Regions from separate parts of the Paenarthrobacter sp. TA1.8 genome, predicted to be linked through region 1. Evidence: riboswitches for the same ligand, from Rfam matches in the RefSeq annotation. Region 1 holds a riboswitch; each other region holds the start of a gene.
What was found. Region 1 has a riboswitch for cyclic di-AMP ahead of ACNAOT_RS21400 (hypothetical protein). Riboswitches for the same ligand answer to the same signal wherever they lie in the genome.
Positions count from the first base shown of each region.

Region 2: it holds a riboswitch for cyclic di-AMP, as region 1 does, so the genes downstream of both, ACNAOT_RS05410 (M23 family metallopeptidase) here and ACNAOT_RS21400 (hypothetical protein) in region 1, are expected to answer to the same signal.
Region 3: it holds a riboswitch for cyclic di-AMP, as region 1 does, so the genes downstream of both, ACNAOT_RS02095 (NlpC/P60 family protein) here and ACNAOT_RS21400 (hypothetical protein) in region 1, are expected to answer to the same signal.

Region 1 covers NZ_CP184287.1:4,590,158-4,599,897, reverse strand. The annotation lists gene ACNAOT_RS21405 (PucR family transcriptional regulator) at 1-158, shown strand, start outside; gene ACNAOT_RS21400 (hypothetical protein) at 286-1,755, opposite strand; cyclic di-AMP (ydaO/yuaA leader) riboswitch at 1,758-1,904, opposite strand; gene ACNAOT_RS21395 (hypothetical protein) at 2,034-2,267, opposite strand; gene ACNAOT_RS21390 (ATP-dependent DNA ligase) at 2,313-3,383, shown strand; gene ACNAOT_RS21385 (DUF6480 family protein) at 3,445-3,708, opposite strand; gene ACNAOT_RS21380 (alpha/beta fold hydrolase) at 3,860-4,618, opposite strand; gene ACNAOT_RS21375 (maleylpyruvate isomerase family mycothiol-dependent enzyme) at 4,678-5,343, opposite strand; gene ACNAOT_RS21370 (helix-turn-helix domain-containing protein) at 5,362-5,781, opposite strand; gene ACNAOT_RS21365 (hypothetical protein) at 5,797-6,066, opposite strand; gene ACNAOT_RS21360 (hypothetical protein) at 6,066-6,497, opposite strand; gene ACNAOT_RS21355 (HPr family phosphocarrier protein) at 6,616-6,894, opposite strand; gene ptsP (phosphoenolpyruvate--protein phosphotransferase) at 6,925-8,625, opposite strand; gene ACNAOT_RS21345 (TetR/AcrR family transcriptional regulator) at 8,755-9,477, shown strand; gene ACNAOT_RS21340 (PTS mannitol transporter subunit IICBA) at 9,544-9,740, shown strand, end outside.
Region 2 covers NZ_CP184287.1:1,108,782-1,118,521, reverse strand. The annotation lists gene ACNAOT_RS05425 (HNH endonuclease) at 1-135, opposite strand, end outside; gene ACNAOT_RS05420 (NlpC/P60 family protein) at 525-1,322, opposite strand; gene ACNAOT_RS05415 (C40 family peptidase) at 1,420-2,163, opposite strand; cyclic di-AMP (ydaO/yuaA leader) riboswitch at 2,168-2,337, opposite strand; gene ACNAOT_RS05410 (M23 family metallopeptidase) at 2,476-3,312, opposite strand; cyclic di-AMP (ydaO/yuaA leader) riboswitch at 3,317-3,558, opposite strand; gene ACNAOT_RS05405 (metal-dependent transcriptional regulator) at 3,742-4,437, opposite strand; gene serC (phosphoserine transaminase) at 4,731-5,861, shown strand; gene ACNAOT_RS05395 (MFS transporter) at 5,928-7,235, opposite strand; gene ACNAOT_RS05390 (DUF3027 domain-containing protein) at 7,279-7,869, opposite strand; gene ACNAOT_RS05385 (cold-shock protein) at 7,878-8,261, opposite strand; gene ACNAOT_RS05380 (hypothetical protein) at 8,488-8,703, shown strand; gene ACNAOT_RS05375 (helicase-associated domain-containing protein) at 8,757-9,740, shown strand, end outside.
Region 3 covers NZ_CP184287.1:395,172-404,911, reverse strand. The annotation lists gene ACNAOT_RS02105 (universal stress protein) at 1-180, opposite strand, end outside; gene ACNAOT_RS02100 (FAD-binding protein) at 599-1,291, shown strand; gene ACNAOT_RS02095 (NlpC/P60 family protein) at 1,493-2,287, opposite strand; cyclic di-AMP (ydaO/yuaA leader) riboswitch at 2,291-2,482, opposite strand; gene ACNAOT_RS02090 (copper resistance CopC family protein) at 2,633-3,265, opposite strand; gene ACNAOT_RS02085 (NCS2 family permease) at 3,380-4,822, shown strand; gene hutG (formimidoylglutamase) at 4,979-5,926, shown strand; gene ACNAOT_RS02075 (hypothetical protein) at 6,021-6,500, shown strand; tRNA gene ACNAOT_RS02070 (tRNA-Cys) at 6,721-6,791, shown strand; gene ACNAOT_RS02065 (NAD-glutamate dehydrogenase) at 6,950-9,740, shown strand, end outside.

The sequences.
Region 1 (9,740 bases):
ACGTCGCCGCCAAACTTCACCTCCACCGGAGCAGCATCTATAACCGGCTCGGCCGGATCCGCCAACTCATCGGTGCTGATCCGTTGAGTGGCGCGATCCGGCTCGAGTTACATGCGGCCCTGAAGGCGCGGCGCTGGGCCGGGCGGCCGCGGATCTGAGCCTACGAGCGCCGCAAACGCTGGCAGCTCCAACGTCCCATCCGGCGACGGAAAGCGGCAGTCCGGCTGCTGCTGCAGTACCGGCTATGCCACCCCGCGTGAGTGGAGGTACGGGGCAGGCGGGTGCTCAACCGAGGACCTTCTGGGCTGCGTCCAGGATGTCTTGAAGCGCAGATTCGCTGGGCTGGGGGGCCGAGGCGGCCTGCGGCTTGCTCGGCCGGGGCTTAGAGGTCGAGGTTGCAGTTTCCGTTGGTGTGGGCGTCGGCGTCGGTGTTGGTGTGACCGTCGGGGTCGGTGAGGTTGTGGGCGTCGGAGTAGTGGGCGGTGTGGTGACCGTGTCCGACGGCACCTCGCTCGGCGCGGGAGCTGGCTGGGTGGGGGCTGGGCTTGTCACCCCAGGGACGGCCGGGACTGAGGAGGGGACAGTCGATGGAACCCAAACCGGGTTGGCAAGGGACACCTTCGGGGTCGGAGCCGGCGACGACGACCCGGCCGCGGGTGCCTCGGCTAATGTCGCGGGCTGGCCGGCTTCCGAGGACGCTGTGGCAAGTGACGAGGCTGCTGGCGACGACGCTGATGGTGCGGAAGCCGTGGAATACGAGGCACTGGGCGCAGGGGCCGCGGAGCCCGAATTCCTGTCGGCACCGCTGGCTTCATGCGTAGGAGTTTCCTGGCCGAAGAACGGAAGCTCAAGGGCTTGCCCCAAGGTCCCGGCCGTCAGCACTAGTCCAAGCGCACCTGCAACCACGGCCATGCGCTGGCTCATGTGCTTGACCGACGCTGCTTTCCGAAGGGCGGCGTGGGGTTCGCGGCCGAAGGAGGAGGTGGACCCCAGGCTGGGCCTGGCCGCAGAGGGTGCGTCAGAGGGTGCGGCAGCCTGCCGGCGAACATCCTTGCGGCTTGCCAGTGCTGCCGACGCCGTTGCCGCGGCAGCAAGCTGCGCCGGAGACTTACCCCGAGGTGACTCGGTTTGCAGGGACTCGGTGCGGGGCGAGTCGTTGCTCGGTGACCCGGCGGCTTCGGGGGTGCTCGCGGATTCTTCGCGGGCAGGCACTACTGGAATGGCCGTCGTGGCAGGTTCCGGCGTTGAAGCCTGAACCACTGGAATTGCTGCGGTTGCGGGCTCCTGGGCGCTCAGCTCCTGAGGATCCGGCTCCACGCCAGCAGGGGGTGCGCTGGCCGGGGTCACAATAGGGATCGCCGCGGTAGGGGGTCCCGGTGTGGTCGACCTCCGAGCCGCTGGCTGCACCGTAGGTATCGCGGCAGTCATGGGTTCCGCCTGCTCGGACGGTTCGGGCGACGGCTGTGGGGCCGAGGCCTCAGGGGAAATCACGGCAAGGGCTGCACGCTCCCGCTCGGCTGCACGAATTTCCGCACGAGTGGCAGGCGCCACCGTGGTGGGCATGGCCGCAGTGGCGGGTTCCGGCGTCGTGCCTGTGTTAACCGTGCCTGTTACAGCAGCGTCAGTGTTAGTCGCGCCAGTGTCATCTGGGTTTCCGGTGGGGAATCCGCTGGGTTGGGCCCGACGGCGTCCGGTTGGCTTGGTGCGCTCGCCTTCAGTGTTGGCGCGGCGCGGCTGATCCATGGTTGGGGACATGGTGGTTGCCTCTCAACGCCTTCGAGGTTAGCTGTCGGGTTCGGACGAGGCCGTCCGGCCGCCTAAGCGGCTTCACCCCGAGGACTTGGATACCAAGCCCGGGAACTGTGGGTCCCCCGCCTCTGCCGCGGGTCTGGCGGATCCCGGATTGCGGCAGAGCTCGGCGTCAATCCGGAAGCGGCCCAGCGGAGATACGGGTCGCCCTACGACGGTACATGAGCCGGAAAGTAAAGTCACATTAATGTAACGGGCGGTAGGCCTGCCCAACCGAGGGGTTTCTATGACTTAGGCTTCGGTGCCGGTGCGGGAGCCGGCAACTCATGCTGGATCTTCTGGATCTGCACGGCTTGATGAGTTTCCGGGCGGAAGACTTCGTCCACGACTCCAAGGATCCCGCCGGTGGCTCCACGCCGGACTTTGCCCTGGCTGCTCCGGCGCGATGACCAGGACCAAACGCCGGCCAGCAGGGCCGGGAATCCGAGCACTGCCGCCAACACGAGCAAGATATCCATGGCCTAACACTAGCTTCGTGGTGCACCGACAGGTAGACATTGTCTATGGACCTGCCTGTGATGCCACCCGTCTCGCCCATGCTCGCCAAATCCGTTCCGACCATCCCCGATGTTGGGCACTACGAACCCAAATGGGACGGATTCCGGACCATCGTCTTCAAGGATGGTGACGAGATCATCCTGGGCAGCCGCAACGAGAAGCCAATGACCCGCTACTTCCCCGAAGTGGTGGAGGCTCTCAGGAAGAACCTGCCGGACAAGTGCGTCATCGACGGCGAGATCGTCCTGATCGAGGGCAAGAGGCTCGAATTCGAGGTACTCCAGCAAAGGATCCATCCCGCCGACAGCCGCGTGAGGATGCTCGCCGAGAAGACTCCGGCTTCCATGATTGCGTTCGACATCCTGGCGCTGGGCGACGAGAACCTCATGGACAAGCCGTTCTCCGAGCGCCGCGCCATCCTGGAGCGTGCGCTCGCCAAGGCCGAGCCGCCTGTCCATGTGACCCCGGCAGTGACGGATCTCGAGCGGGCGCAGGAATGGTTCGTGCAGTTGGAAGGCGCGGGACTGGACGGGGTGCTCTCCAAGCCGTTGACCGGGGCCTATCAACCCAACAAGCGCGTGATGTTCAAAACCAAACACGAGCGCACGGCGGATTGTGTGGTGGCCGGTTTCCGCTGGCACAAGACCGCGAAGGTTGTTGGCTCGATGCTGCTGGGCCTCCACGATGACACTGGCCGCCTGCATCACGTGGGAGTGGTGGCATCGTTCCCCATGGCCCGGAGGGAGGCCCTGGTGGCCGAGCTTGAGCCGTATCAAGTCGAACTCAGCGAGCACCCCTGGGGTGAGTGGGCCAACCAGGACGAAGCGGCCGGGGGTTCACGCATGCCCGGCGCCCAGAGTCGGTGGAGCGGGGGCAAGGATTTCTCGTTCGTGCCCCTGCGCCCCGAACTCGTGATCGAAGTGAAGTACGACTACATGGAAGGCGGCAGGTTCCGGCACACCACGCAGTTCCGTAGGTGGCGGCCGGACAGGACCCCCGTGAGCTGCACGTACTCGCAACTGGAGGAGCCCGCTGAATACGATCTCGGGGAGATCCTGCAGCTGCCGCACAGCTAGGACGTTGCCAACCCGCTGCTATGTCGCTGGGTACCAACGGAGCCGCGGGTTGGCGACTGTGTTACTCCTCGTGGCCTTGATCGCTGCTCATGCTGCCCTCGGCCGGCGGGGTTTCTCCCGGAGGGACTCCGCCGCCAGGCTCCAAGCCGGTGACGTTGCCGTCGAGGGGGTCGGGGTTGGCGGATGCGGCGGGATCCTCGTCCTCATCCTGGCGCATGTCGGGATCCTCGTGGATGCTGTCGGCATCGGACGTAGTGTCAAGCGGCCCTGTGGCGCCGGTGGCGCCGAAGCCCTGGGTTTCCTCATTCGAGTCTTTGTCGGTCACGATCAGCCCTTTCGTAAGCAAACTTACTAATGTGCTTGCTCCGCCAGCCTAACCGCGACCAGCTAAGCCAACAAGGTGAGCCGACAAACCGAGCCCGTTACCAACCCAACACGGGACGCTCAACTCGTGCGCCGGCGTCGTGCGTCAGGGGTCAACGGTGAGGCGTCGTGGCGGTGACAAAGCTCCGGATGGCATCCGCCACAGCCTTGGGGCGCATGTGCTGCGCCACGTGCCCGACCCCCGGAATTTCCACCAAACGCCCCTGCGCGACCGTCCTTGATAGCCGCAACGCCCAGTCCGGTCCTGCCACATGGTCGCGGCTTCCCCTCAGAATCAGTACCGGCACGTGGACGCCGGCGAGCCGTTTCTCCGTGGGGTAACTCATCATGACGGGAAGCTCAGTGAGGTACCAGCGCGGGCCGCAGCGGAAGTAGTCCGAGATGACGATCCAGTTGGATGACGGGCTCTCACGGAGCAGTCCGTCCATGAAGAGTGCCAGGGACTGGCGGCGAACGTTCTTGTGCCGGGAATCCACCACCGGCCCCATCAGCACCAACTGCCTGATCTGATCCGGGGCATGCAAGGCCGCCTCGATGGCAAACTGCACGCCCATCGAGTGGCCCACCAACACATAGGAATCGATGCCGCAGCTTTTGAGCGCCTCAGCAATGAAAGCGCCGTAATCCTCCACGGACAGCTGGCGGCCGGGCTTGGGTGTGCCGCCAAAACCAGGCAGGTCCAACGCATAGGCAGGCGCGTTCGCGGCCAGGACCCCATGCAGCCGTGCCAAATACCGATGCGACACGCCAATGCCGTGAATCAAGATGTATGCCGGCTCATTCCGGGGCTCTGCGCCCAGCTCCGGCCGCGGCGTGCCCTCGGTCCAGAGAATCCGCCCGGTCAGGCCCATCACCTCGACGTCGGCGGACAGAAGTGTTGCCGCCTTGGAGCGCGCCTTGCCCAGCGCGTTCACGCGTTTTCCAAGCGCTGCAGGAACACGGGAGCCCCTGGCCCGCTCACTTCGTGGGCTCCGATGGGCCGACCGGAGACGGCCAACAGCAGGGCCAGGGCGGAGCCTTCAACCGCCGGACCGTTGCCATGGCGGAATGACGTGTCAGTGGCTACCAAGCGCCAGCCCTCAGCGATTTCCTTGCCGCCACCCATTTTGGTGGTGGTCTTCACTTGGTAGCTAAGGGCGGTGGCCACGTGCTCGGCGGGGTAGTCGCGATGGATCCCCAAAGGGCGCCGGATATCCTCTCCGTGGACGAACGCCTCAACCAATCGGGTAGCCAAGCTCGCCGGCGGGCCCGAGGTCCGCGAAAGCACCGCGCGCAGCCCGTTCAACGTCTGCGCAGGTTCTCGTGTCTTTTCGCGCTCCACACCCACGGCGTTATCACGGTCAAAGTCCATTCGGGAGGCAACCAGCCGGCGGATGAAGCTCAACCTCGTCGTCTTGGCGCTGTCGATTACATGAGCAAGGACGTCGTGCACGTTCCAACCGGCACACAGCGACGGCGTCTGCCATTGAGCTGCCGGAAGCGGCTCCAAATCCTGCAACAGGGCACGGCGTTCATGGTGCACCACAGGCCAGACGGTGGAAGGTTTACTTGAAGCCATACCGCTATTGAACAGCATGCTGGCGACTCGTGGTGGCTAGCCGTGGGAATCGGTGGACTCGTCAGCCCCTGCGCTCGCCTCGGCCTGCTGCCTCTTCTTCTGCGTTTCCAGCCAGGCCATGATGGCAGCCTGCCGGATCCGACGATGCGTTCCCCGGTACTCCACCGGGATCTCGCCTCGGTCGGTCATGTTGCGCAGATAGGTGTGAGAGATGCCCGCGAGCTCTGCGGCCTGCGATGTGGTGAGCATTTCCTCGACGCTGCCCACCGTCACTGTTTCGCCGCGGCTCAGTCTCGCGAGGAGATCGACGACGGCGTCCCTCGCCTGGGTCGGTAGGCGGTGGACCGTGCCATCCACGAACACGGTGATGTCGTTGCTGTCCTCAAGGGAGCGCGCCAGATTCCGGGCGTCATCGGCGGGGAGGCCAGCCGTGACGCGGGGAGCTATCAATGCCATGGCAGAAGCCTAGCCCTACAACGACGCTCGGAGCTCCGCGGCGTTGGCCAACTCTGCAGCCAACCCTTCACGTTCCACGGGGTTCAGGGCCAGGGAGTCCACGGAATCCAGGGCTTGCGCCGCGAACTCGAGGTTCCCGATGCGTAGCTGCAACTCAGCGAGATACACCAGCAGCGGTAGCTTTTCCACGTCCGGGGCATCCGCATGACGTGACAACCCGGCCTCAAGCACCGATATCGCTATGGCGTCATCCCCGCGGGCATCTCCTTGCCGCGTAGCGTTCATCAGTACTCTTTCCAGGCGGCTCTCCGAGCCCTGCCATCTTCCTCCGTTGCCCCCAGAGCGTAGATTCGTAGCCAATTCCCTCCCGGGTCCACAACGGTGAACCCGGCCGCTGTCCCCTGTTTCCTGCGGGGCCGAGTGATCCGGGGGATTCCGGAGATCGGCAACTTCCCGAAGGCAGCACGAAGTCCGGCGGCGAACTCGTCGTAAAGCACACCCGTATCCGGGACCAGCAGGATCGCGCTGCCCATGGAATTCTCCGGCGCGAAGGCTTCCAAGCCGAAAAAGTGGAGGTCGATCCCGCCCCTGTTGAAGCACACATACGGGTTCGGCCGGGCCTGCCGAAAGGTCAGTGTGAAGCCCAGCGCCTCGTAGAACGGCACGACGTCGTCCACGTTTTGGCACGGCAGGATAGGGATCACGTGCTCGTTCATAACCCGAACCTACCCCCAGCCGGCCCAGCGAGCTACCCGATTCGGGGGTTCCCTGCCGGCCATGCCGTGCGCACGGCATGGTGTGCAGGGAACCATCGAAACGGCCGCCCGGCAAGAACTACTCCGCGTCCAGGTCCGTCTCCAGCACCTTCACCAGTGCGTCCAGCGCAGCGTCTGCTCCGTCGCCCTCGGCCCGCAGCACCACAACGTCTCCCTTGGCGGCGCCGAGGGTCATGAGCGAAAGGATGCTGGCGGCGTCGAGCGCGTCATCGGCAGGTTCGCCTTGCATGGCAATGGTGACCTCCACCGGCTGCTCGCCGGCCGCCTCGGCGAACAAAGCGGCGGGGCGGGCGTGCAGGCCGGAGCGGCTGGCGATGGTGGCTGTGCGTTCGGGCATGGTTTCTCCTTCGACGGAAACAAACAGAGGTTAGAGGCCGAGTTCTTCGAGGACGGGCAGCTTGGCGCGAACCCAGTCGCGGGCTTCAAGGGCACTCGGCGCAGACAAAGCGAGCTGCGCGAGTTCCTGCGCCTGCTCAAGGGTGACGGTTTTCAGCACAGTCCCGACGGCGGCCAAGGAGCGCGCGGTCATGGACAGTGTGGTGACGCCCAGGCCGGTCAGTACGACGGCAAGCGCAGGGTCAGCTGCTGCCTCACCACAGACACCCACGGGCTTGGCAGTACCTTCGCGACCAGAGCTTTCCTGCTCCGCACCTTCGACGGTGAGCTGCACGAGCCGAAGCACGGCAGGCTGCCACGGAGTGTTGAGTTCGGCGAGGGGTCCAAGCTGGCGGTCGGCGGCCATGGCGTACTGGGTGAGGTCGTTGGTGCCCAAAGAGGCAAATCCGACTTCGCGCAGCACGGTGGCAGCGGTCAACGCAGCAGAGGGAACTTCCACCATGACACCCGGCGTCTGGATTCCGGCGGCGGCACACAGTGAGGCGAACCGTCCGGCTTCGGCGGCCGTGGAGATCATGGGGGCCATGACCCAAACGTCTGCCTCGGACTCCGAAGCTGCCCGGGCGATGGCCTCGAGCTGGCGCTCCAGGACGCCTGGTGTGGTGAAATCGGTGCGGTAACCGCGGACACCCAGTGCAGGGTTGGGCTCGGTGGCATCCGTGAGGAAGGGGAGCGGCTTGTCGGCGCCCGCGTCAAGGGTGCGGAGGACCACCTTCTTGCCCGGGAACGCGTCGAAGACGGCTTTGTAGGCTGCGGCTTGCTCATCCACGGAGGGTTCGGTGTCCCGCTCCAGGAAGCAGAACTCCGTGCGGAACAGGCCCACTCCCTGGGCACCCAAAGCGGCAGCTGCCACGGCGTCCTTGGCTCCACCGACGTTGGCGAGGAGCGGCACCAAGTGGCCGTCCGCCGTCGTGCCGTTTCCGTCGAATTCGGCGAGGGTGGCGGAGGTTTCCGCCCAGGCCGTAGCGGCCGCACGGTGCTCGTCGGTGGGCGAAACGGCAATGAAGCCAGCCGCGCCGTCCACGTACACTTCGGTTCCATCCGCGATGTCGTCAACACCATGGGCTGCAACCACGGCGGGCAGGCCGAGCGAACGCGCAATGATGGCAGTGTGGGACTGCGGGCCGCCGCCTGAGGTCACCAGCGCCTGCACCACCGCGGGATTCAGTGTTGCGGTGTCGGCGGGAGCGAGGTCCTCGGCCACCAGGATGAAGGGCGTGTCGGAGGCAGGAATGCCGGGAGCGGGGACGCCGCGAAGTTCGGCCACGATGCGGGCGCGGACATCCAGGACGTCGGTGGCACGCTCGGCCATGTAGCCGCCCAGGTTGTGCAGCATTTCGGAGACGGACGCACCGGCTTCCCAGATGGCCCTCTCTGCAGAGGAGCCGGCGTTGATGAGCTTGCTCGCGGATTTCAGGAGCATGGTGTCTTTGGCCATGAGGGCTGTGGCTTCGAGGACGGCCTTGCCGTCGCCGGAAGCGCTGTCCGCACGTCCCTTGAGTTCGTCATGGACGGCTTGCGCAGCCGCTTTCAAGCCCGCGACGGCGTCTTCCGGGCTCACGTCCGCAGCCAATCGATCTCCCGACGGCGGCTCACTCACCGGCTTGGGCATCTGGCGGACGGAACCAATGATGCGGCCAGGGCTTACCCCTACTCCTTGGAAATTCTGCACTGAATCCTCTGTTCCTGCTTGTTGGTTCAGGCCCTCCGGCGACGGCACCGGGAGCCTCGAAAACTAGCCTACAAAATTCCTTTGTGAGCCACTTCATATAGCAACGCTATAGGTGCTAGGGTAGCGGTTATGAGTTTCGATGACCAGCTTCCGCCTAAAATTCGGTTGCTTCGCGCAGCTGCCGAATTGCTGGCGAATTCGGAGGGGTCAGCAGTCTCGACGCGCCAGATCACCAAGCTTGCCGGGGTTACGGCGCCAACGCTCTACCACCACTTTGGCGACAAAGAAGGCCTGTTCGACGCCGTCGTATCAGCCGGATTTGAAGAGTATGTGGCGGGGGAGCGGGATTTTGCACCGTCCGGGGAGCCCTTGGAAGACGTCCGGCGAATGTGGGATAACCACGTTCAGTTCGGGCTGAGCCAACCCCATCTTTACCTGGTCATGTTCGGCAACATCAGGCCGGAGAGTCGCCCGGCAATCGTGGCCGATGCTGAAGCGCTTCTGGAGGAGATGCTGAACAAGGCCGCCATCGCCGGCCAGATCAACGTGCCGCCCCGGGAAGCAGCGCGGAGCATCCTTGCGGCCAACGTGGGCGTCACGCTCATGCTGATCGCTGAACCGGTGGAGGAACGTAATCTCGAGCTCTCAACCATGACCCGGGATTCCATGATTTTTGCCGTCTCCACGGACACCGCCCGTGGCGCCGCAGCGGAGGACTCCGGTAAGTCCTCGGTAGTTGTTGCGGCAATCGCCCTGAATGCGGCACTGCAGGCCTCGCATTCGGACCAACTTTCCAGCTCTGAACTGAAGCTCTTCCTTGAATGGCTTCACCGCATTTCCAGCAGCTCCTAAGGCTGCGCTCTCTCGATCTATATCGACTGACCCCGCGCCGCCGCGGGACACACGTTAGGAATTCACATGGCAACAGAGACAGTTGCGAAGCCCCGCACCAGCGTGCGCGTTGGTGTCCAAAAGTTCGGAACATTCCTGTCCGGCATGATCATGCCCAACATCGGCGCCTTCATCGCCTGGGGCCTTATCACGGCCCTGTTCATCGAGAAGGGCTGGATTCCAGTTGCGGAACTGGGTGGTTTCGGCACGAACGCCGAGGGTGA
Region 2 (9,740 bases), 1.4 Mb from region 1:
CTCCTGTGGCCCGACGACAGGCTCGTCGCCTTCGGCCACCACGCTAGCTTTCCCAGTGAGCACAAGGACCAGCGCCCGGCGGAATGTTATTACCGCCAGCGGTTCATATCCAGCATTCAGAACGAGTGTGCGCATGCACGTACCTCTTCACGGCCGCACCCGTCAGGGGCACGAGGGCCGGCTGCCCTCTGCATGTACGGGCTGTGGATCGACAACATAAGGGTAAGCACTTATATGCCGTATCAACGAATTTTTCCGTCGTTTCGCGTGCAGTGTCGGCAAAAGTTCATGCGCGGTTAAAGGATGTGGCGGAAAATCAAAGGGCCACTTGGTGTGCCGCCACCACCTACTTTGAGGGGCATAACCGCCCCGACACACGTGATTTGCGGCGAGTCGGGCGGCTTTCAGAACCAAAGTGGGTGGTGGCCGCACGCCCACTACTACTGGCATCCCACGAGCCGGCAAGGGTTAAAGCAGAACACCCCGCCGGCCAAAGCCAGCGGGGTGCTCTTACGCGATGTGGATCAGCCGTTGACGCGGATGAAGACCGGGCCGGAGCCCACGTTGGCGCTGAACAGTGCCGTGGTGGATCCGTTCCATCCACCGTGAACTGCTTGGCCGTTGCCGACGTATACAGCGATGTGGGCCTGTCCGGCCAAACCGCCGTTGGCGTAGTAGGCGAGGTCGCCGGGCTGGGCTTCAGCTGCACTCACGGTGCGGCCAAGGGAGAGGTAGCCAGCGGGCCAGTCGTGGAAGTTGATACCCACGGCGGCCAGGGAGTTGGTCACAAGCATGGTGCAGTCCTGGGTGACGCCGAGCTGGGCGTAAGCTGCAGCAGCGATAGCGGCACCGAGGCCGCTGGATGCGGCGGGAGCTGCCGGAGCGGGGGTCGCGTTGCTGACGGCAACGGTTGCGTTGGCTGCCGGAGCTGCGTTGGCGGTAACCGCGGTTGCCTCGTTGCTCTCGACCTTGGCTTCAACCTTGGCCGGAGCTTCCTCGACTACCACGGGAGCCGGGGCTTCCACCGTTGTGACCACGGGGCGCTCGTAGGAGATGGCCACAGTGGAGTCCGCGGCGATGGTGGCCTGGACTACCGACTGCACGTCAAGAGTGGACGTGGACGTCGATTCGCGATCCACGTTGGTATCGGCAGCGTTGGCTGCGATGCCACTGGTCAGGACCAGGCCTGAAGCTGCGGCAATAACTGCCGCCTGGCGGCCAACGCCACCGGCGTTGTTGCTGACGGCCTTGGCGATGACGGCAAGCGAGCTGGTCTTGGGGGCCTCAGCGCGGTGCCGTGCAACCTTGTTTGCACTGGTCATGATTTTCTCTTTTCGTATCCGCATGCAGTTGGGGTGCACGCGGGTAGTGGGTTGGCCAGCATGTGGGGAATGCCGGCCGACCCCGAACCGGATTTTTCTAGCGGAGGGTGTAGAACGAGGAGGTGCCGGTGGACGCTACGGAGTGCAGCAGCGTTCCCTGGCCGGGGTTCAAAGCGCTGATCATCATGCCGTTGCCGACGTAGATGCCTACGTGGGCTCCGCCGTTCTGCATGACGAGGTCGCCGGGAGCAGGAGTGCTGGTGGGCGTCATGGCCGTCCAGGCGTTGACGCGGGGGATGCTGATTCCGGCCTGTGCGTAGACCCACTGGGTGAAGCCGGAGCAATCCCAACCGTTGGGTGTGGTTCCGCCCCAAACGTAGGGAGAGCCGATGCCGGTGTAGGCAATGGCGGCGAGACCGGAGGCAGCTGCACTGGAGGCCGAATCCTTGGCCTCGGAAGACTTCGCTGTAACTGCTTCCGCTGTTTCTTCGCTGGTGGCCGCCGCGCGCTCGGTAACCTGCGCTGCGCGCTGTACTACCTTGGGGGCTTCCAGGGTGACCACGGTGGGGCTCTCGAAGGAGACAGTGGCTGTCGGTTCTGCGGTAATCACCGCGGTAGCAACCAGCTGTTGGGTGCTGGAGGCCTCCGACTTGGAAACGTCGGTGTCTGTTGCTTGTGCCGGCAAGCCGACGGTGAGGACGAGGCCTGAGGCTGCTGCAAGGACGGCGGCCTGGCGGCCCACGGTACCTGCGTTGGAGGAAACAGCCTTGGAAAGAGTGTTCAACGGGTTCGTGCGAACCGTTTGGGCGCGATGGCGCGCAGGGGTAGTGCGTGATGACACGTAGGTAGCCTCTCCCAATGCCTGCGAGGTGAGCTGTCGGATTCGGATGGGAGTCATCCGGCCGCGCTGCTTCCAAGGAAGCTTTTGCGACTTAACCCCAAGGCCTTCTTTCGAAGGCCAGAAGTGGTTCCCCCGCCCCTGCCAGACGATTTATGCGAACGGACCTTGAGCGGTGGCAGAGCTAGGCAATCCACTCAAGTGCACCGGCCCCCTAAAAAGCCGATGCGCTCTGTACGCTACAACACTTGAAAGCGAATGTCACATTCAGGTCACGGGGCGTCCCGCTAATGCGAGAGGCAACCATCAAATGGCTTAGAGCCAACCCATGGGGTCTACAACTTCACCGTTGACCTGGACCTCGAAGTGGAGGTGGCAGCCGGTGGAAGCGCCCGTGGTGCCGCTCAGGGCGACGGTGTCGCCGCGGTTTACGGTCTGGCCTACCTGGACGGTGAAGGACGACAGGTGGTTGTACGTGGTCTCGAGGCCATTGCCGTGGTCAACGACAACGCGGTTGCCTCCGCCGTACTCGTGCCATCCGGCGAACGTAACCTTGCCGGTGGCCGCTGCATGCACAGCCGTGCCGCACTGGGCAACGAAGTCCTGGCCACGGTGGAAGTCACCTGCGCCACCCGTGAGGGGGCTGATGCGGTAACCAAAAGGGGATGCCGTAGTGAGCGTGTCCAGGGGGCTGGCCATGCTGCCAACGGACGAGGCCCGCTGGATGCTCTCAGTCGACTGCGCGCTGAGCAGCTGCTTCAGCTTCCCATCGGGGTCGGCAGAAGTGGCGACGGCGGCGCGGCTGAAGTCGATCTTGGCTGACGCGGCGGCGGAAACCTCGGGCTGGCTGCCAGCGGGGGCGGCGACGGCGAGGGCAGACTCAGTCTGGCCTGATTCCGAAGTGGCCATGACGGGACTCGTGGCCGGCAGACCGACAGTCAGGGCAAGTCCGGTGGCGGCAAGCGCAACACCGGCCTTCTGCCCGACGCCGCTGGCAGCGGCGAAGTCGGCAACCTGGCGCAGCGGGCTCTTACGGCGGCGCACCTGACGCTCGGTGTCGCGAGGCCGGATCTCCGTTACGACGGTGGCTGGCCGCAGCTCAGCAGCGGGGCCGGACGCGCGGCGGCGACCCCTGACGTTCTGCGATGTCAAACTCTGTTCCTCTCTCAAAAGCCTGCGAAGTTAGCTGTCGGATTCGGGTCAGAGAGTACAAAGACCCGGTCCGCACGAGGCGCTCACGGCACACAGGTATCCCAAGAGGGACTTGCATACGTGGGCACTTCTGCTGCGGACTTCACCCCAAGGCTGCTTCTTTAGACAGCCGCTTGTGGTTCCCCCGCCTCTGCCAGTGGTGGGTGGCACACCTGATCCGCTGGCAGAGCTCGGCTCCGGATCAGGTAACGCTTTGGTATCAGCGCTAGTAGATAACTATAGGGGATTAAGGCTCTTGGTAATAAATTCGTTATCAACAGGAGCGGGGCAAGCGAAGGAGGCCCTTATCATCAATTTTGAAAAACCGCAGGTCACACGCGCGCCGAAGGCGCAAAAGTGAGGTTTGACACTGTGCTGGCCCGGTGCCGGTCAGCTGAGGGAGACGAAGACGTGCGCAGCAACTTCAGGAGGTAGCTCCAAGGCGCCCTCGATACCCGGGACGCGGACCGAGATGTACTCACCGACGCGCTCCAGCGACACTGTTGCGCCTGGACGGATTCCGCCCTCATCCAACTGGGTGAGAAGTTCCGGCTCGACTTGGATGGGCTCCGCAAGGCGGCTGACCACAACGCGGGAATCAGTGGCGTAGCCGTCCATGGCCTGCAGCAGATTGACATCCAGCCGGGGGAAGGGCTGGCTGGCGAGGCCACCAAGCGCCTCAAGCCCCGGGATGGGGTTGCCATAGGGAGACTCTGTGGGATGCTCCAGGAGCTCGTAAAGCCGGCGCTCCACGCGCTCACTCATGACATGCTCCCAGCGACACGCTTCATCGTGTACGTAGGCCCAGTCCAAGCCAATAACGTCGGCCAACAGGCGCTCCGCAAGGCGGTGCTTGCGCATGACCTCTGTGGCGCGTTTCCGGCCCACTTCAGTGAGCTCCAGGTGGCGGTCGTTGGACACAATCACCAGGCCGTCGCGCTCCATGCGTCCGATGGTCTGGGAAACCGTGGGTCCGGAGTGGCGCAATCGCTCGGCAATGCGGGCCCGGAGAGCCACTATGTTCTCTTCTTCAAGCTCCAAAATGGTCCGAAGATACATCTCAGTGGTATCGATCAGATCCGTCATCCAGCTCAGCTCTCCTCGAACGCAGTTCCTTGCGTAATCTCCACCGTACCGCGTCCCCAGCAAGGGCGGACGGTGTGCACCGCCGCCCCATGAACGCCAACCACCAGCCTAGCTTATTTGGAATTACTCTGGATAATTCCGGTCGCATCCGGTTCATTTGCATTCCACGTGGCGGACTATGACGGCTGCAGGTTCCTGCGCCCGGGCCGTGTCAGGCAGAATTAGGGTGTCGAAGGGGCAGTTGATGCCCCATGCCACCTCCCATCTCTAGCCGACACCCATTGGAGCCCTACGTGAGCGACAACAGCATCACCATTCCCGCCGATCTGCTGCCCAAGGATGGACGCTTCGGCGCTGGACCGTCCAAGGTTCGCCCGGAACAGATCGAAGCGTTGTCTGCCGCATCGACCACCATCCTCGGCACCTCCCACCGCCAGGCTCCGGTCAAGAACCTTGTGGGTTCGGTCCGCGAAGGACTCAGCCAGTTCTTCCGCGCACCTGAAGGCTACGAGGTTGTCCTCGGCGTTGGCGGCTCCACGGCGTTCTGGGACGTGGCTGCATTTGGCCTGGTCGAGAAGAAGGCCCAGCACCTCTCATTCGGCGAGTTCGGCTCAAAGTTCGCTGCTGCTACCAACAAGGCACCGTTCCTTGATGCTTCGTCCATCATCAAGGCTGAACCCGGCACCCGCCCCGTGGCCGCGGCCGAAGCCGGCGTGGACGTCTACGCTTGGCCCCAGAATGAAACGTCAACCGGCGTGGCCGCTCCCGTAAAGCGCGTGCAGGGTGCCGACGACGGCTCGCTGGTCCTCGTGGACGCCACCTCAGCGGCCGGCGGACTGGACGTTGACGTCGCCGAGTCGGACGTCTACTACTTCGCCCCCCAAAAGAACTTCGCCTCCGACGGTGGCCTCTGGCTGGGCCTGTTCTCCCCCGCCGCCCTGGAGCGTGCGGCACGGGTCAAGGCCAGCGGCCGCTGGATCCCGGACTTCCTGGACCTGCAGACCGCCATTGACAACTCCAAGCTGAACCAGACCTACAACACGCCTTCGCTCTCCACCTTGGTGACCTTGGACGCGCAGGTGCAGTGGCTCAACAGCAACGGTGGCTTGGACTTTGCCAGCAAGCGCACGGCAGACTCCGCCAACCGTATCTATTCCTGGGCGGAGGCCTCGGAGTACGCAACGCCCTTCGTCACCAACGCCGAAGACCGCTCCAATGTCATCGCCACCATTGACTTCGATGACTCCATTGACGCCGCAGCCATTGCCAAGGTCCTGCGCGCAAACGGCGTCGTGGACACCGAGCCGTACCGTAAGCTCGGCCGCAACCAGCTGCGCATTGCCACGTTTGTGGCCATTGAGCCGGACGACATTTCCGCGCTGCTCGCGAGCATCGATTACGTCGTGGGCGAGCTGAAGAAGTAGCACCACGGGCCTTGGTCGGCGTCGTGCGGGTAGCTCCCGGACGGCGCCGCCGCCGTTTAAGGCGCGTTATGCGCCCTGCCGGCCTGCGCCGTCGTCGTCCGCCTCCGGACGGGAAAGCAGCGACTCCACCCGAAAGTACTTCAGTCCGCGGGCCCGGCGGTCGAAGCGGAGCCGCAGCTGTTTCGCGCGGATAATCCACAGCAAACCCACGACGGCGGTGCTGACGCCGGCAACCGCTGCAACGCCGACCGCCCATCGAGGGCCACCGACGTTGGCCACCAAGCCCACCAACGGTGCACCGATGGGAGTGCCGCCCATGAAAATGGCCATATAGAGGGACATGACCCGCCCTCGCATGACAGCCTCGGTGGTGGATTGCACGTAGCCGTTGGCGCTGGTGATCAAGGTCAGGGCGAACAGGCCACAGGGAACCAAAGCGAGCCCGAAGAGCACAGCGTTGGGTGCCAGGGCGGCCAGGGCGCTGGCCACGCCGAAGCCGCCGGCCGCCCCGAAGATCAACCTGAGACGCGGCCTTCCGCGTCGGGCAGCCAACAGTGCACCGGTCACCGACCCGATGGCCATGACCGAGTTCAACGCTCCGAACGCGCCGGCGTCCATGCCGAACTGGGTCCCCACCATCGCGGCGATGAACAGGGGGAAGTTGAGTCCGAAAGTGCCCACAATAAAGATCGCCACCAGGACCACCTGAATATCCGGCCTGTTCCTGACGTAGCGCAACCCCTCCCGGATGCGCCCTTTACCCGCCGCCGCCCTGGGCTGGATGCGGAGCGACGATGCGGGAATGAGTTTGAGCGCCCAGAGCATGGCCACGAAGGACACGGTATTGATGAGGAACACCCAGCCGGGGCCCACCACCACCGTCAGCACACCGGAGACCGCGGGCCCGATCATCCGGGCCACATTGAAGGAGGCACTGTTGAGGGCCACCGCGTTGGGAAGGTAATCGTCGGTGACGAGCTCAGAGACGAAAGTTTGTCGGACCGGAGCGTCCAGGGCGGTCACGATTCCCAGGAGCAATGCAAAGAGGTAGACATGCCAAAGTTCGGCGATGCCCAGCAGTACCAGCACGCCCAACCCCGTGCTGAGGAGGGCCATGGCCACCAGGGTGAGGAGAAGCAGCTTCCGTCGGCTATATCGGTCGGCCAGTAACCCCGCCCACGGAGCAAGGAAAAGCTGGGGCCCGAGTTGGAGGGCCAAAGTAATGCCCATGGCACCGGCATCATGCGCTGTCAGGTGGTCAAAGACCAACCAGTCCTGCGCCGTGCGCTGCATCCACGTGCCGATGTTGGAGATAAGCGCACCGAAGAACCAGATGCGGTAGTTGAGGATTCCGAGTGACCTAAAGGTGGACATCAGCGTCCGCCTTCACTGTGGTCACCCCGGGTTTCCGCAACGCCTATTCAGCCCCGGCTTCGTCGTCGTCATCCTCATCCGAGTCATCGTCCTCGGCGTCAGCGTCCTCCGAGTCAGCGTCAGCCGGTTCGGTGGCTTCGTCTTCGGCCGCCTGCACGGACTCTTCCGAAACTTCCTCAACTGTCTCTTCGACCAGCGGCGTCTCATCCTCGGGGCGGACGCGCTTGGCCCACGGCACCCATTCGGGAGCCAGGATCGAGTCCTCGGAGGGCAGCAAACCGAGCTCGCTCACGGTCACGATCTTGGAGCGCGAGTTACGGGTCACCACGGCATACCACTGCCAGCCGCCGTACCCGGCGAGCCGGGATTCGAACAGGTGGGTCACCACGCGGTCGCCCTCCGACTTCGCCCCAAGGTGCGCCCCGACTTCGCCCGGGTTGGCTATGCCTTCAACTGCCTCACGTGCAGTATCGACGGCGGCAGCCAGGAACGCGTCCGGCTTACCGGTGCGCCACACGGGCAAACCGGCGCGGGACTTGGCCGCGACGGGCTTCCGCGCGGGGGCGTCCCCGTTTCCAGGAGCCTGGGCAGCGCCGGGGCCTACCTTGGTGTCCTGTGCGGATTCCGATGTCATGGCCGGTCCTAGGCTTCCAGCTCGTCGGCAACCTTGCGCAGCGCCATGCTGATTGCCTTGGCCTTGTTGCCGTCGGGGTACTTGCCTGAAGACAAGGAGCCGGAGAGGTTGTCCAGAACGGTGACCAGGTCCTGCACCATAGGTGCAAGGTCCCTGGCGTTCATGCGCTTGGCCTTGGCAATGGACGGTGTCTTCTCCAGGACACGGAGTCCCAGTGCTTGTGCTCCGCGGCGGCCGTCAGCCACACCGAACTCCACGCGGGTTCCGGCTTTGAGCTCCGTTACGCCCGCGGGCAGGGACGTCTTGGGCAGGAATACTTCCTGGCCGTCTTCAGCCGCGAGGAATCCGAACCCTTTTTCCTTGTCATACCACTTGACCTTGCCGGTAGGCACGTAATCAACCTTCTTCGTTCTTGCTTTTGGGAGACACGTCGGGCACTCACCGCATCCACAGGGATCTGCGGGATCGAGGGTGACAGCCCGGTCCGTGTTGGTCTGTTCCTTCAAGGTTATCCTGCCTGACCCCCTATTCCCGCTTTGCCGCGACCACGCAGTACGCGAACAGGACAAGAGCCGCAGCAATGAACCGCCTTCGCGTGCTGCTGCTAGCGTTGTGGGCATGACTTCCCCGGGTTACCGCCGCCCCATCATGATCATCGCTGCCGTCATTGCCGTCATCTCTTTGGCTGCCGTCGGCACGGTCATGGCTGTGGCGTTCAACGGTGGCGTGCCGCCGGTATGGGTAACGTGGACGGCCCTTTACGGACTCCCCGTGGCCTTCATGCTCGCGGTAGTCCTGGTTGTTGACTCCGTACGCCAACGCCGCCGACAGTAACCTCCTGACCCGGTGACGGGCACGAGCGGCCCGGGGGCGGTAACGTTGGATTGATGTCCCTTATACGCGCGCTCAGCAAGGAACTCGAAGCGCGCAGCGACAATTCGCTGCGGGCCTTGTTTGCCGCGCGACCGGACCTGATCTCCCCCATGGCTCCCGACTTCCCGGCTTTGGCTGCCAGGGCTAGCGCCCGAGTCAGTGTCCAGAGGGCTTTGGAGCGGTTGAACAAGCCTGAAATGCAGGTCCTGGAAACACTTCACCTGTGCACCAATGCCGATACCGGCCACAGTATTTCCGCGGCCGGGTTGAAAAAGGTCATTGCCGGTTCCACCCTTTCGGCGCTGGACCCCATCCTCGCCAAATTGCAGGAATTGGCGCTGGTACACAGGGCAGACCCACCCGCTGGCTCGCCGGCAACGTCGTCCCGTCAGCGCTTCTACCTTCCCGTGGGCAGCCTCAAGGACGTCATCGGCATCTACCCGGCAGGGCTCGGACGCAGCTACACCGAACTTGTACGGCTCCAACCGGCCTTTGCCCAGCGGGTAGTGCAGTTGGTGGCCGAGCTACATCAAAGCGGCGCGGGCATCCACCCCGCCAGCACTCCGATGGACGCAGCCTTGGCATTGCAGCGTTGGACTTCCTCTCCTGAGAACCTTCGTGCCATCCTCGCCACGGCGCCGGAGCGGACGGTGGGCTTGTTGGACAAGTTCGGCAGTTGGGCCATGGGCGCGGTACCCCAGGCACAGCGCCGGGCGTCGGTCACCCACGAAAGCCACGACGTCGGGCCTATCGATTGGCTGTTGGCGCGCGGCTTGTTGGTCCCTCTGGACGCCGGCCACGTGGAGCTGCCCCACAGTGTGGGTCTTGCCTTGCGCGGAGGCGCGATCGTGGATGATTTCACGCTGGCGCCACCTGTTCCGGAGCTCGGCCATACGAGTGCCGCCCTGAGACGCAACGCGGCCATGGGGGCCATTGCCGAAATTCTGCGACTGACTGCCGAGCTGTTGTTCGCCGTCCGGGAGCAACCCTTGGCTACC
Region 3 (9,740 bases), 710 kb from region 1:
CACGGAATATGCCGTGACGATATGCAAGGGAAGTTGCCGACGTTCGGCCTCCCGCGCGGCCCAAACCAAAGCACATTGACCATGCTCTGAACCGTCCACTCCCACCACGATGCCACCGGGTTCCACGGCTTGCTCCTGGCCGTCCTGTGGCTCTTCACTGTGTCTGCCGTGCTGGTCCATGGGGGCCTGCCTCTCCACCTACTGCTTGATGTTCCGGCTATTCTGCCAGAGGTTCTCCGCGTCGGATTCCCTCACTGTTTCATTGTCAATGGCCGGAGCAGGAGAAACCGGGAAATTTCTCCTCCCAAGGCCAACTATTCTCGTTCAGCAGTACCGAATCAAGACGACATCGGGCTATGTGCATAACGGTCCGGGCTCGGTTCCCGGGCTCCCACATTGCGCTTCGGACGAACACACAAAACGCACGGTCGCGGAGGCTATCCATGGCCGAAAAAGTTCGGTAGTGTTCGAGTCACCGAATGGCCGGCAAACGTGTTTCACACCACATACTCCGGCCATTTATTTGCGGCCGCTTGGGGAACTCGGACGCGATCCCACGCGATGCCGTAAGGCACACACGTCAAGGAGGAACCAAGCAGTGTCACTCACGCCTGATTCCGGCACGGAGCGCACCACCACCGTGGTCATCGGAGCCGGCCTGTCCGGCTTGGCAGTTGCCAGCGAGCTCAGCCGCTATGGCGTGGGCTCAATCGTCGTAGACGGGTTTGGTGCACTGTCCACCGCAGGGCCTTCTGTCCACACAGGCATGCTTCAACGCACCGAGGTGGCCGATCCTGCAGCCATGCAGGAGCGCAACGAAATCCTCCGACACCTGCGGAACTACGCCGCCAACCACCAACTGGACGTTCGCAACACCACCCGCGCCGTCCGCCTTGATTTCCTGGGGTCAGACCCCTCCCGGCAGATCGGGTACGGATTGGCGGCCAGCATGACCACGGCCGGTCTCAGAACAGGCCTCCACGTATCCGGCCCCCTCGAATCCACTCCACGCCAGTGGGCAGTCCACACAGCCAACGGCGTCCTCTTGGCAGACCACGTAGTAGTCACACGCTGCGCCCAAAGCCAGTTGCGGCGCATGCTCGCCGAACTTGGGATAGCCGTTGGCCAGAACTTCGCGGCCGCCATGCGGGCGGTAGGGATGCACCTGGTGGGCGTTGGGGACCTCATCACCCCGTCTCCCAAGGAAGTGCTGCGGCAAGCCAAGGCAGTGGGCCAAGCCATCTCCTCAAAGGTTGCCCTGCCCGCAGGTCCGGGCATCGCCCTCGCCTAGGGGCACCTCATCTAGGGGCTCTACGCCTATGGGCCCACACGGGCCCCGCCGCCCACGCGGCTATCGACCCGCCGTCGAACGTTCCGCGCTGAACAATCTCTCCCCGCTGAACATTAACAAACAGAACTTAACGCCAAAGGCCGGTGCCTCCAAAGACAATAGTCTTTGAAGGCACCGGCCTTTGAACTGAAGCGTGAGGCTTTATGCGCCAGCGCGTACGTAGGTCAGGGGACCCGTTGCGGTCAACCAGCTGATCGGGTGGATACCCGTCTGGTTGCCGTTGATGCCACCGCTGATTGCCTGGCCGTTGCCGATGTAGATAGCAACGTGGCCGGACTGGACGATCATGTCACCGGGCTGGGGATCGCTAACGACCTTGCCGTAGTTCATGAACTGCATGGGACCGAGGTCGCCTACCGGGATGCCAGCGGAGCCGAGAGCCTTCTCGACCATGGCGGTGCAGTCCTGGAAGACGCCGATCTGTGCGTAAGCCGAGGCAACCATGGCTGCGTTGACGCCGCCAACGGCGGGAGCAGCAGCTACAGGAGCAGGGGCAGCCGGTGCGGCAGCCACAGGAGCAGCAACCGCAGCCTGGGCGGCGACGGGAGCTGTTGCAGCAGCAGTGGTGACGGCTGCCTTCTGGACCACAGGGGCCTCAACAACGGGAGCCGGCTTTTCGATGACCGGAGCTGCTACGGAAGCAACGGCCGGACGCTCGAAGTTGACGGTAGCCGTCGCCAGGGCGGTTACAACCTTGGTGGGTGCCTCGGAAACGGTCTCAGCGACCGTTGCGGGGCTGGAGTCGCGCTGAACCGGTGCCTCAGCTGCGTGAGCAGCAATGGAGCCGGTCAAAACGAGGCCCGAGGCTGCTGCGATAACAGCTGCCTGGCGGCCAGCGCCGGAAGCGTTGCTGGCTACTGCCTTCGAGATGGAGATGAACGGATTAGGACGTACGCTGTCCGCCTTACGACGGCCGCGAAGAATGCGTGAAGACATGAAAGAGCCTCTCCCGATGCCTGCGAGGTTAGCTGTCGGATTCGGATGGGAGTCACCCGGCCACTATCCCCCGCTGTTCAGCGGAAGCTTCGTGACTTCACCCCAAGGCACGCTCGAAAGCGGCCTAAATTGGGTTCCCCGTCTCTGCCGTAGGTTTGTCTGCGAACGGATTCCGGACTGCGGCAGAGCTAGGCAATCAGGCCGGAAGTGCCCGCTACGTGGAACAGGCACAGGTACTACCGTACGCGATGATTCCTCCGAAGTCACATTTAAGTAACGGGAAGTGGGCTTCTGGCGTGTCGCAGTGTCCGTTTCGAGATATTCGCAGGTACGTAGAAAACCGCGTTATTCCGCGGAAGTATCGCCATCAGGGCTGTTGGAAGCTGCAAGTTTCTTCCGTGCGGTAACAGCAAGGTAAATAACGAGACCCACAGCAACAACAGCCAGCCCGACAATGCTCCAAGGGAAAGGTTGGGAGGCGTCAGCGGCAGGCTCGCTGCTGCCCGTTCCCGGCGCTGCGGTACCCGCCGTCGGTACTGCGGCTGACGGCGCCGACACCGACGGCGAAGCACCAACCGGGCCAGTCGCCGTCGTCGTGCTTCCCGCGGCGGCCGTGAACGTGAAGGTGCCCTCAATGGGGTGGGAATCCGAGCTGACTACACGCCATACCACGGTGTATTCACCAGCTGGAGCGCCCTCGCGAAGCTTTTGGACAGCCTGGCTGTCAATGATTTCGACCGGACCGTCCGTCCAGTTCTCACCGCCGGACGTCACGGTGACGCCGGAACCAATCGCGAGCGGGCGGTTGTTGAACGTGATGGAGACCGACGCCGGGACTTCCGCCACGCTGGCACCGTTGGCTGGCGCGGTTGACTCGGCGACGTCGTGCGCGGTCGCCGGAGCCGCGGAAAACAGCAAGGCGGACGCGAAAGCAAGGGCAGCGACGACGGCGGCCAGAAGCGGTCGGATGGTACGCATGGGGCGGTTTCTCCTAGTGTTGGCTTCCTTACAGACTAGGCGAATCGTTCAAAGGGCCCACACCGGACAACATAGGATTTGAGAGCAAACTCCCCTCGATCCCCGGAGACCTTCATGCTCAAACAAGGTTCTGCAATCGACCGCTACTTCAAAATCTCCGAACGTGGATCCACGTATTCGCGGGAAATCCGTGGCGGCTTCGCGACCTTCTTCGCCATGAGCTACATCGTGGTGCTGAACCCGCTGATCCTCTCCGGACCCGACTCGAGTGGCGCGTCGCTGGGCTTCACGGCCGTGGCAGCCACCACGGCGTTCGTTGCCGGCATCCTGACCATCCTCATGGGTGCGTGGGCCAAACATCCGTTTGCCGTGGCCACAGGCTTGGGCGTCAACGCCTTCGTGGCAGTCACGGTGGCTTCCCATCCCGGATTGACCTGGCCTGACATGATGGGGCTCGTGGTGCTGTCCGGCATCACCATGCTCATCCTGGTGCTGACCGGTTTCCGGACAGCCGTGTTCAAGGCGGTTCCGGAGGCCCTGAAGACGGCAATTGTTGTGGGCATCGGCCTCTTCATCGCACTCATTGGCCTGGTCAACGCCGGTTTCGTCCGCCGCATCCCTGATGCCGCCGGCACCACCGTTCCGTTGGGCCTGGGCGTGGACGGAAAGCTCATGGGCTGGCCGACACTCGTTTTCGCGGTGGGCTTGATCCTGACCATCGCCCTGGTGGTCCGAAAGGTCCGGGGCGCCATCCTGATCGGCATCGTGGTCTCCACTGCGCTGGCCGCCATCCTCGAATTTACGCTCCACATCGGCCCAAGCTTCGACGGAACCAACGTCAACCCCCGCGGCTGGTCATTGGTGGCCCCCACTCTCACCGAATGGGGCGCCCCGGATCTGTCCCTCATCGGCAAGGCCAACCCTTTCGGTGCTTTTGAACACCTCGGCTTCATCGCGGCGGCTTTGCTGGCATTCGTGATCCTCCTGAGCATCTTCTTCGACGCCATGGGCACCATGGTCGGGCTGGCCAACGAGGCCGGAACCGTGGACAAAGACGGCAACATCCCCAATGTTGACCGCGTCCTTCAGGTTGATGCCCTCGGTGCAATCGTGGGCGGCGGAGCTTCCGTTTCCTCCAACCAGATTTTCGTCGAGTCCGGCGCCGGCATTGGAGAAGGTGCCCGAACCGGTCTCGCCTCGATCGTCACCGGTGTCCTCTTCCTGGTGGCCATGTTCTTCACGCCGCTCATCAACCTGGTGCCGTTCGAGGCCGTGGCTCCTGCCCTGGTGGTTGTGGGCTTCATGATGGTCTCCCAGGTGGGCAAGATCGATTGGCAGGACTGGGGCGTCGGAATCCCCGCGTTCCTGACCATCGCCCTCATGCCGTTCACCTATTCAATTGCCAACGGCCTCGGCGCCGGCTTCATCTCCTACGTCCTGATCCGCACGTTCCAGGGCCGCGCCCGCGAAGTCCACCCCTTGATGTGGGCTGTGGCAGCCGCGTTCCTGCTGTTCTTCGGCATCGGAACTGTGGAGGAGTTGTTGGGCGTCAAGTAGGTCCTCGCCGAGATGGCATTTGATGACGGTGTTTGGCGCGAACATTGGCATTAAATGCCATCTCGCGGCGTCTACGGGGAGCCTGAGTCCGGGGTTTCAGACACTCCCGCGACGGAATGGCTGGTTTTGGGTTCCCATGTCCGGTGTGCTTGAAGCATGGAAACCAGCCTCTTCACCGTAGATGTCGCGCCTGCCCCCTGGACGGGTCGTTTTGATGGCGATGGCGATGAACACCGGCGGTGGTGGCAAGCAGTAGCACCCCACGAGACCTCTGCCTCCGAAGCAGCTCCGCGCCCCGCCGTCGTGCTTGGTTTCTGCAGCGACGCCGGCGTCCTCCGAAACCAGGGGCGCGTTGGCGCTGCTGCTGCTCCCGCCGCCATCCGCTCTGCGTTGGGGCCGCTGGCGTTCCACCTTGATCGTGACGTTTTCGACGCCGGTGACGTGGTTGTGGAGGACGACTCACTGGAGGCGGGCCAAGAGCGCGCCGGACGCGCCATCTCGGGACTGCTCGACGCCGGCAATCTCACCGTGGTGCTGGGCGGGGGCCACGAGACCGCCTTCGCCAGCTACTTGGGCGTGGCTGGTTCCGCAGCAGTTCGCGGCAAGCGACTGGGTGTCCTGAACCTGGACGCCCACTTTGACCTGCGGGATGAACCGATGCCGAGCTCAGGGACGCCCTTCCTGCAGATGGCCCACGCGGAAGCCGCCGCGGGGCGTGAACTTCACTACGCCGTCGTCGGCATCTCGGAGCCCAACAACACGCGGACGCTCTTCAACACGGCCCGGCGCTTGGGCGTGAAGTACCTGCTTGATGAGCAGTGCACTCCGGAAGCAGTAGAGGTCTTTGTTGCCGACCTCCTGGCCGGGGTGGACGTGTTGTACCTGACCATCGATCTGGACGTGATGCCGGCGTCGGTGGCACCCGGGGTGAGCGCGCCCGCCGCATACGGTGTGCCGCTGCCGGTGATCAGTGCGATTTGCAGGCAAGTTGCTGCCAGCGGAAAGCTGCTGCACCTGGACGTGGCAGAGCTGAATCCGGAGTTTGACATTGATTCCCGGACCGCGAAGGTTGCCGCGCGGCTGATCAACACGCTCCTGGCGTAGACGCGTTTGGCGTAGACGGGTTTGGGCGGACATTTGGAAGGCCCTGTTCATGGACACGTTCCTCCACATAGCCTGTGTGGAGGAAAGGACAGCGATGCGCACACCTCTTGTGCAGGAGAAGTGGGCTTGGGTTGCAGGGCTGGCCGCGGTGGCCCTTGGATTGGCCGCGCACATGCTGGCTGGCGGCAGCATTCCCGCCGTTCCAGTCCTTCTGGGCTTCGCCGCACTGTCCTGCCTGGCGGCCCAACTCGTTGCCCGCTGGGTGCACGGACCCCTGCTGTTGCTGCTGATGTCCGGCCTTGCCCAGCAGTTGCTGCACCTGGGTTTTGACGCCTTTGGCGGGTACTTTCCCGGTAACGGGTTCCTGGACCACTTGCACGGCGGCCCGGTCTTGGGGGACGCGCCGGCAGGGGCAGCAGCCAGTGGTGGCTCCGTTCACCTCCTGCTCTACACGCACACGGCCGCGGCCATCCTCACACTCTTGGTCGCAGCCGGAACCACGAAGCTGGCAGGGATGCGTGCCAAGCGTCGCGTTGGCACGGATCCCGCGCTTATCCGCGAATCCCACCCTTGAACGTATCGCTCAACGAACAAGCCGCTGATCCGCTGGCGCAGGGGCACAGGGGCACAGGGGCACAGGGGCACAGATCAGCCGTCATTGGAGGCAACGCGGCGCAACCTTCCCGTAGCCCGGCGACACCACCCAGTAGCTCAGAGACACCCTGCGTAGCCCTGCGAAAGCCTGGGAAATGAACTTTGATCCCGCCGCATCCCGGCGCCTAGTGTCGTTTGCACGTGGTGTACCCGAGAGGCCAGGGAGCTGCCTGCAAAGCAGCGCACGCGGGTTCGAATCCCGCCACCACGTCTTGGGGGCGCAAACCTCCCGCGAGGTGGCACTTAATGCCAATGTTTCCCTCAAACATTGGCATTAAGTGCCACCTCGCGGGAGCATGAAGTGAGGCGCAGGGACTTCGCCGGGCCGCAACACACGGCCTCTCCTTTGCGCATCGGAGGCGCACGGAAATGTCACCCAGGGTGGAGCCGGCGGACGGATTCCTGACCGACTACTACGAGCACGTTTCAGAGGACGACGTCCGCTATTACACCCCCGAAACGCTGCTGGAACGTGCCCGCTACCACCGAACTTTGGCCGAACGGCGCGAACCGGGGCAAGCCGTGATCGGGGTCTTGAACGAGTCCGATGCCAGCGTTGTTGCGATCGTCGCCGATGACATGCCCTATCTTCTCCCCTCCGTCACCGCGGAGATCGCCAGGGACACCGCTTCCATCCGGCTCCTGGTCCATCCAACCTTCAGCGTCGAGCGCGACCCCGTCTCGCACCGCCTGACCGAAATCCACAGGGCACCGCACCGCACGGCGCTGCCCACCGGCGTCGAACCTTCCAATACCGGCGCCCCGGCCGGGCCAGCCACCCAACAGCATCACGACGGCGGACTGCTCACCGAGGCGTGGATGGCGATCGAGATCCCACGGCTCCCGGATGAGGCGGCGGCGGAGCTCCTTGTCGGGCGGCTACGGGGAGTCCTGCGAGATGTTCGGTCCGCGGCAGAGGACACCGAAGCAATCCACCAGGAACTTGCAAGCCTCGTCAGAGCATTGGGCGAACTTGCACCATCAGACCCGGAAGCCAAGGAAGCCCAGGAGCTGCTGGCGTGGCTGGGTGAGGGGAACTTTGTCTTCCTCGGGTACCGCGGGCAGCATGGGCTTGGCTTGCTGCGGGAACCAGGAGAGGACTCCTACAGAGGCTTTCCAGAGGCGGAATCCCGCCTCCTCACGCTCACCAAGTCCACGCAGCGCTCGACGGTCTTGCGCCAGGCGTACCTCGACGAAATAAGCATCGCCACGAACGGGACAGAAACGAACGGGACAGAAACGGGCGGCGAGCATACCTTTGTGGGTCTCTTCTCCCCCAGCTCCACGTCCCACTCAGCCCTGGCGATTCCTGTCATCCGCGACACCGTGAACAACGTTTTGCAGGCCTTTGGCTACCCGCCAAGCTCGCATCACGGCAAGGAGCTCCTGGCTGTCATGGAGTCGTATCCGCGGGACGAACTTTTCCATATTGACGCAGAGCAGTTGGCTGCCCATGCCCGCGAGATCCTGCGCTTGCAGGAACGCCACAGCACACGGCTGTTCCTGCGCCCGGACTCCTATGGACGGTTCATGACAGCGCTCGTGTTCCTCCCGCGCCGCCGGTACAGCACCGCCGTCAGGCTCAACATTGAACGTGAACTGCGCGAGGCCTTCGGTTCGGACTCCATCGAGTTTGAGCTCCGCTTGGGCGAATCCGCCATGGCCAGGGTGTTCTTCCGCGTGCTGCTACCGCAGGCGGCGTCGCATCAGGGGACGCCCGGCGTCGTCAATGCTTTGGTCCTGGAGCCGCGGATCATCGCCGCCACCAGAACCTGGGCGCAGGGCCTCGCCGAGGCGCTGCAGGCGCGATATCCGTCCGATGAAGCGGCCCTGCTCTCCCGACAGTGGGCTGCCGCGTTCCCTGCCAGCTACAAGGCCGATTACGAGGTGGAAGACGCTGTTGAGGACATCTCGAAGTTCGAGAGCTTCCCGACCGAACCAAGCGAAGAAAGCGACCCGCTGCTGACGGTCTACAAGCGTCCCGGCACTGCCGTCCTCACGGAGGATGCCCGCATCCGTCTGTACCTGACCCGGCCACAGAGTCTCACCCAGATCCTGCCGTTCTTCCATAATCTTGGCTTGAAGGTCCTGGACCAACGGCCCTTCGACGTGCAGCGTGAGGACGGCCGGCAGTTCTTCCTCTACGACCTGGGGCTCAAGTACCCGCGCGGAGTGGACCCGTTGGCCACCGGGGATCTGTTGGCCAGTTCGTTCTGCGCCGCTATGCGGGGGGACGCCGAGTCGGACGCCTTTGATGCCCTGGTCATCAAGGAAGGCATCGACTGGCGGAGGGTGGCTATCCTGCGTGCGTATGCAAAGTACCTGCGGCAGCTGGGGAGCACTAACTCTTACGGCTTCATCGCAGACACCCTCCGGGCAAACACGAAGGCAACACATGCGCTGCTGGAGCTCTTCGAGGCGAAGTTCAACCCGGACAACTACGCGCCGGACCTGTTTGATCCCGAACTCATCAGCCACCCGCACCAGACTGACGGCGACGTTTTCGAGGAAGGCAGCAGCGAACTGAGCCATCGGACGCAGGCCATCCACGCAGCCCGAACCAAACTGGCAGAAGCGATTGACGCTATCCCTGTCCTGGACGCCGACCGCCTCCTCCGGACACTTTCCAGCCTGGTGGAAGCCACACTGCGCACCAATTTCTACCTGGACAAACCGTACGTCAGCTTCAAACTCAATCCGTCCAGCATTGCGGCTGCCCCGGCACCCCGGCCAAGGTTCGAAATCTGGGTCTACTCACCACGGGTTGAAGGGGTCCACTTGCGCTTCGGACCGATAGCCCGCGGTGGACTCCGATGGTCGGACAGGCGCGAAGACTTCCGCACGGAAATCCTTGGGCTGGTGAAGGCGCAGACAGTCAAGAACGCCGTGATTGTTCCCACGGGCGCCAAGGGCGGTTTCTTTCCCAAGCGGCTCCCCGATCCGATGGAGGACCGCGCGGCCTGGCTCGCGGAGGGCCAGGAAAGCTACCGGACTTTCATACGAGGGCTGCTGGACGTGACGGACAACCTGGTGTCGGATCCCGACGGCGGCGCCAACGGTCGCGTCGAGACGCCGCCGCGCGTGGTGCGGCACGACGGCGACGACTACTACCTTGTTGTCGCTGCGGATAAGGGAACAGCCGCCTTCTCGGACCTCGCCA